DNA from 2 places in the Pseudomonas sp. AP3_22 TE3818 genome. Region 2 is predicted to be linked to the other one. Evidence: riboswitches for the same ligand, from Rfam matches in the RefSeq annotation. Region 2 holds a riboswitch; the other holds the start of a gene.
The links. A riboswitch is a leader RNA that binds a small molecule or an ion and turns the genes downstream of it on or off. The one in region 2 is predicted to bind cobalamin.
Positions count from the first base shown of each region.

Region 1 (3,402 bases), 1.7 Mb from region 2:
TCGCGGCGCTCGCCGATGGCGCGGTAGACCGCTGCGCGTTCGGCTTCGGTGAATGCGTTGTCGGTCATGGCCTCTTCGCTGGCAAGCCAGCTCCTACAGGGGTTAGGTGATCCATTGTAGGAGCTGGCTTGCCAGCGATGGCGGCTTCAAGGTCCGGCGCAAACAGCGCGGCAATTGCCGAGGGATTGGACGGAAAATAAAAGTGCACGTAGGAGGCGGTCATCCGCCCGTCACGGTAAACCGCCTCCGCTCCGCGCCCGCCATTCGGGCTCACGCCCCGGGCAATCGGCACCAGTTCAGTGCTGGTCAGCGAATGGTGATAGGTGTGCCCGCGCAGCGAACCTTCCGGCAGCTCCACCGCTTGCAACGCCAGCGCCGCCAGACGCTTTTGCATGACCGCATCACCGGCCAGCAGGCCCGCCAGTTCGGCGCGAGTGCCCTCGACATCGGTCAGGGAGTCGAGCAGATACAGCATGCCGCCACACTCGGCGAGCAAGGGTTTGCCCGCCCGGTGGTGGGCGCGGATCGCCTCGAGCATCGCCGTGTTTTGCGCCAGCGCGACATGGTGCAGCTCCGGGTAACCGCCCGGCAGATACAGGCTGTCCGCCTCCGGCAATTGGCGGTCGCGGATCGGCGAGAAAAACGACAGCTCGGCGCCCATCGCCCGCAGCAAATCCAGGCTCGCACCGTAGGTGAACGCAAAGGCTTCATCACGGGCCACAGCAATGCGCACACCGGCCAGCAGCGGTTCGGCGACGATGACATCGGGGGCGGCGAACTCGACTGACGGGGGCAGCGCGACCTCGCAACTGCTGGCCAGGGCATCGGCCGCGGCATCGAGGCGCAGGTCGAGATCATTCAGCTCACTGGCTTGAACCAGCCCCAGGTGTCGGCTCGGCAGTTCAATCCCTGTTTCCCGGGACAGCGCGCCGTACCAGCGCAATCCTTCAGTCAGGCTGCCCTCGAGCAGTTGCGCGTGGCGCAGTGTACCGACGCGGTTGGCCAGCACGCCGGCGAACGGCAAGTCCGACTGATAACGCGCCAGCCCCAGGGCCAGTGCGCCGAAGGTCTGGGCCATGGCGGTGCCGTCGATCACCCCCAGTACCGGCACACCGAAATGCCGCGCCAGATCGGCGCTCGACGGCGTACCGTCGAACAGCCCCATGACGCCTTCGATCAGGATCAGGTCGGCTTCAGCGGCGGCTTCCCACAGTAACCGGCGACTCTCCTGCTCGCCGACCATCCACATGTCCAGTTGATACACCGGTGCACCGCTGGCACGCTCGAGGATCATCGGATCGAGAAAGTCGGGGCCGCACTTGAACACACGGACCTTGCGCCCCTGATTGCGATGCAACCGGGCCAGCGCCGCGGTGACGGTGGTCTTGCCCTGGCCGGAGGCCGGCGCGGCAATCAGTACCGCCGGGCAATGACGTGGCTGGTTCACAGCTCGACGCCTTTCTGCGCTTTGATCCCGGCCTGAAAGGCGTGCTTGATCATGCCCATTTCGGTGACCGTGTCGGCCATCTCGATCATTTCCGGCTTGGCGGCACGCCCGGTGACCACCACGTGTTGCATCGGCGGCCGGGCCTGCAAGTCGCTGAGCACCTGATCAAGATCGAGGTAGCCGTGCTTGAGGGCGATGTTCAGCTCATCCAGCACCACCAGGCCGATGGACGGATCGCGCAGCAGTTCCCGGGACACCGCCCACGCCGCTTCGGCGGCAGCGATGTCGCGCTGACGGTCCTGGGTTTCCCAGGTAAACCCTTCGCCCATCACATGAAATCGCACCTGCTCGGGAAAGCGCCGGAAGAACAGCTCTTCGCCGGTACTGTTGCGGCCCTTGATGAACTGCACCACGCCGCATTGCATGCCGTGCCCCATGGCGCGGGCGAGCATGCCGAAGGCCGAACTGCTCTTGCCCTTACCGTTGCCGGTCAGCACCAGCAACAGACCACACTCGTTCGGGGAATTGGCGATGCGCTCGTCGATCACGGCTTTTTTGCGCTGCATGCGCGCCAGGTGGCGTTCGTCACGATCGGGGGTATCAGTCATGGGGGAGCTCTCCGTTGAGACAGGAATAACGGCGGGCAGGCACAGCAATAGAAGGCAACAAGCCTGGCATCGCCCACCGTGATGCCGCTGGATGAATCAGGCCGGTCTCCGGGCTCATGAGTGGCGCGAAGCCAGACTGCGCGCCTTCCCGCATCGAATCGACACAGTGGCATCAGACACAGTTTTCACTCATTTACCGTTGCGGGGGCAGCGCCGGAATGGCGGGTCTTCGACCAACAGAAGAACGCGTTCACCGGCTTCCCTGTTTCACTCTGTCGACCCAAGTCACAGAGCACCTGAAACAAGCCGCGAAGGTTAGAGGGTTGGGGGTGGAGCGTCAATTAAAGCCGGGAGGCCATCCTCCGAATAACGGTCGTCAAGCAAAAAACTGACGTCAATCTTGTGCCTCGCTCTCAGCAGTGATATCAAAGAGCCATAACCTCACAACACAATAATAAGGGTGAGCCCATGCAAGGCATGATCATCAGCAATCCAAAGCTGGAATTCCTGCGCCCTGTGCTCGAGCGCTGGTTCGAATGCATCGACCGCTATAACGCCGTCCGCGGTGATGGCGACACCCCCTACTGGCACGACGAAAAAGCCAATCTCGGACTGTTGTCGGCCGCCGCCTGGATGGCTGAGATGGTCACACTGCAACAGACACCCACCCGCAAGCAGACCGAAGAAGGCGAACGCAACAGCCGCGCCGACTTGTTCCTCGCCTCGCCCGAAACCCGCGCCTACATCCAGACCAGCCAGCGCTGGCCACGGGTCAACAGCCTCAATCTGACCCAGGCCCTGCTCGACATCGCCAGCGATGCGAAGCGCCTGAGCCACGCCAGCGACCTGAAACTCGGCTGCCTGTTCGTCGCCCCGCAAAAAGCCCAGCAAGGTGCGACACCGGAAGAACTCCAGGACATGGTCGACGACCTGCAAAAGGAACACACCTGCGCGGTCGCCTGGTATTTCCCGTATGCCTACCGCAAGTTGCGCAATGAAGCCGGCAACTATCACCCCGGCATTGCGGTGCTGTTCAAGGAAGCACGTGGCTAGCCGTTGAACCATTGGACGACAACACATCTCTATGATTAGAACAAGGCACTCATAGGGAACACCCGTATGCGCACGCCCCCGCTCGTTCTCGTTATCGCGATCTGCGGAGGGCTCGCCGGTTGCAGTGAGACCGCCGGCCTGCAAGTCTCCGACGGCACCGGCCCTTCACCTCAACTGCCGCCCCCCAACAAAACCCTGATCCCGACTCTGAACATCGCCCCGGCCATCGGCTGGCCACAGGGCGCGAAACCCGTCGCCGCCGCGGGCACTCAAGTGGCCGCTTTTGCCGAAGAC
Region 1 is NZ_JBRJHL010000001.1:4,792,076-4,795,477, forward strand. It holds gene bluB (5,6-dimethylbenzimidazole synthase) at 1-68, opposite strand, end outside; gene AB7M25_RS21825 (cobyrinate a,c-diamide synthase) at 65-1,447, opposite strand; gene cobO (cob(I)yrinic acid a,c-diamide adenosyltransferase) at 1,444-2,055, opposite strand; cobalamin riboswitch at 2,138-2,370, opposite strand; gene AB7M25_RS21835 (hypothetical protein) at 2,524-3,108, shown strand; gene AB7M25_RS21840 (PQQ-dependent sugar dehydrogenase) at 3,175-3,402, shown strand, end outside.
Region 1: linked by a shared signal. The riboswitch ahead of cobO (cob(I)yrinic acid a,c-diamide adenosyltransferase) and the one ahead of cobW (cobalamin biosynthesis protein CobW) in region 2 are both predicted to bind cobalamin.

Region 2 (3,402 bases):
GGTAAAACAGCACCGCCGCCATCGGGTGATCGGCGTGCCAGTCGGCCTGCCAGTCGCTCAGTGCGGCAGAATGTTTGTGCGGATGGTAGATGGCGGTTCGCGGCAGGGTTTGCGGCTCGCCCCAGGTGTAATCGCGTGCCAACCAGCGGTTGGCCAGGCAGCGGAAGAAATCCAGGGCGTTACCCATGCCTCCCTGACGCAGAAACTGCCAGAGTCGGTCGCGATCCTCGGCGCCGACGGTACTCAGGTCACTGAGCTCCGGGTCCGGGCGGTCATCGCCCGGCACCAGAATCACCTGCACGCCGCGCTGGGACAGCTCGACCAGGCGTTCGATACCATAACGCCAATAGGCGATGCCGCCGTGCAGCGAAATCAGGATCACCCTGGCGTGGCGCAACACCTCATCGACGTACAAATCGACCGAGGCATGGTTCTGCACCTGCATCGGGTTGGCCAGGCGCACGCTCGGGTAATCCTCGGGCAACTGCTGCGCCGCCTCGGCGAGCAGCGCCAGGCTGGAGTCGCCGCTGCACAGGACCACCAGCTCGGCGGGGGTTTGTCCAAGGTCGGCGATGTTGTCATCCGACACGAAACCGCCGGGCTGGGTCCTGAGCAGGTGCATGGGTTACACGCTGAGCGCAGCGCGCAATTGCGCTTCGAGCACGGCGGCGTCCAGTTCCTGGCCGATCAGCACCAGACGGGTGATGCGCGCCTCTTCGGCGCCCCATTGGCGGTCGAAGTGCTTGTCGAAACGCGTGCCCACGCCCTGGATCAGCAGGCGCATCGGTTTGTTCGGAACGGCGGCGAAACCCTTCACCCGCAGGATGCCGTGCTGGACCACCAGTTGGGTCAGCGCGTCCATCAGCAGGCTTTCGTCAGCTTGCGGCAGTTCGATGGAGATCGAATCGAAGGCGTCGTGATCGTGGTCGTCATGATCGTCGTCGCCATCGTGATGATGGTCGTGGTGGCTGTGACGGCTGTCGATGTGTTCTTCGGAGCCGGCACCCAGGCCGATCAGCACGTCCAGCGGCAGGCGACCGCTGCTGGCTTCAATGATTTTCACCGCTGGCGGCAATTCTTCTGCGACTTCCAGGCGCACACGGGCCAGGTCGGCCGGGTTGATCAGGTCGGATTTGTTGAGAATCACCAGGTCGGCGCTGGCCAACTGGTCGGCAAACAGCTCGTGCAATGGCGATTCGTGGTCCAGGTTCGGGTCGAGTTTGCGCTGGGCATCGACCTGGTCCGGGAAGGCGGCAAAGGTGCCGGCGGCCACGGCCGGGCTGTCGACCACGGTGATCACCGCGTCAACGGTGCAGGCACTGCGGATTTCCGGCCACTGGAAAGCCTGGACCAACGGTTTTGGCAGGGCCAGGCCCGACGTTTCGATGAGGATGTGGTCGAGATCGCCACGACGAGCCACCAGTTCGCGCATCACCGGGAAAAATTCTTCCTGGACGGTGCAGCACAGGCAGCCGTTGGCCAGTTCATAGACGCGGCCGTTGGCTTCTTCTTCGGTGCAACCGATGGAGCACTGCTTGAGGATTTCGCCGTCGATGCCCAGCTCGCCAAACTCGTTGACGATTACCGCGATGCGGCGACCCTGGGCGTTGTCGAGCATATGCCGCAGCAGCGTGGTTTTACCCGAGCCGAGGAAACCGGTGACGATGGTGACGGGAAGTTTGGCCAGTGTTTTCATCGGATGCCCTATGGCTAGGTGGCGGGCATACGGGACGACGACCGGCAACGCAGATGCGCGTGCCTGAAGAGTTCGCCACCGGATCACCCCGCCCGGTTGAATTTGAGAATCTGTGTCGAGGCAGGTCTCCTGGCTGACGGTGTGCCGGCCTTGGGCCTGGCATTCGCTGCGCCTTCCCGCCGGCCTCATGGATTGAGCCTGCAGTGGCGTGGCAACGAACATCACCGTTCACAGTTGCGGGGGCAGCCGCGGCATTGACCGCGTTCCCTTCTTAGCTTCGACAAACGCCGAAGAACCTCGAAAGCGCAAGGCTACGCATGGTATTGGGGCGGGTCAATGTTCACGTGATTTCTGCGGTGTGCCCTTCGCGAGCAAGTCGGATCGCCGCACCGCCGCTCCCACATTTGATCGGGTTCTTTCAGAGGAAAAGGGTCAAGTGTGGGAGCGGGCTTGCTCGCGAAGAAAGCGACTCGGTTTCCAGTTGAGAACCCTTGCCAATTGACGCCCAACCCTCGCCCATGCTCTCCTACGCACCTTGTTACGGGTGCCCTTCACAGGGTGAAACGGGAAACCGGTGAATCATGTGCTTTACTCTAAAGCCATGTCAGTCCGGTGCTGCCCCCGCAACGGTAAGCGAGCGAAGCATCAAATCCACTGTGCCACTACGGCATGGGAAGGTGATGTTTTCAGGTTCAGGCCCAAGCCTTTGCCCCTCGTGAGCCCGGAGACCGGCCCGCAACATAAAGTGACCATAACGATCACTGAAACAACAAACCCGCGGTGGGCGGGCGCTGTTTGAAACCCTGCGCGCCTGGTCGTGCAGGTTTTTGCATGCGCTCTTGATTCCCCGCTGACAGACCAGAGGGAAACGCCATGTCGATCATCAGCAGCACCGGCCACACTACAGCCAGCACCACTTCTACCCTGACTCAACGTCTGACCGCCGCCGTCTGCGCGTCGATCCTGGGCGCAAGCCTTGTGTATTTCGCCGGTTTCTCGTACATCGAAGCGGTGCACAATGCCGCCCACGATACCCGTCACAGCTCCGCGTTCCCGTGCCATTGAGACCTGCTGACATGATCAAGCGTATTGCGCAAACCGCAGGTTTCACCGGGCTGCTGGCCGCCCTGTTGCTGACCCTGCTGCAAAGTTTCTGGGTCGCCCCCCTGATTCTGCAGGCCGAAACCTACGAAAAAGCCGAGCCGGCTGCCGTTGAAATGCATGAACACGCCGATGGCGCGATGGCTGCCCACACCCACGACGCCGAAGCCTGGGAGCCGGAAGACGGCTGGCAGCGCGTGCTGTCGACCACCGGCGGCAACCTGGTGGTGGCCGTCGGTTTTGCCCTGATGCTGGCTGGCCTGTACACCTTGCGTGCGCCGACCAAAACCTCCCAGGGCCTGCTCTGGGGCCTGGCCGGCTATGCGACCTTCGTGCTCGCGCCGACCCTCGGCCTGCCACCTGAACTGCCAGGCACTGCCGCCGCCGATCTGGCACAACGGCAACTGTGGTGGATCGGTACCGCCGCCTCCACCGCCGTCGGTATCGCGCTGATCGTGTTCAGCCGTCACTGGCTGATGAAAGTTCTCGGTGCGGCAATCCTTGCCGTTCCCCATGTGATTGGCGCACCGCAACCGCAAGTGCATTCGATGCTCGCTCCGGAGGCACTGGAAACCCAATTCAAAATCGCTTCGCAACTGACCAAC
Region 2 is NZ_JBRJHL010000001.1:3,057,254-3,060,655, reverse strand. It holds gene cobN (cobaltochelatase subunit CobN) at 1-622, opposite strand, end outside; gene cobW (cobalamin biosynthesis protein CobW) at 626-1,696, opposite strand; cobalamin riboswitch at 1,799-2,011, opposite strand; cobalamin riboswitch at 2,222-2,447, shown strand; gene AB7M25_RS13795 (CbtB domain-containing protein) at 2,570-2,761, shown strand; gene AB7M25_RS13790 (CbtA family protein) at 2,773-3,402, shown strand, end outside.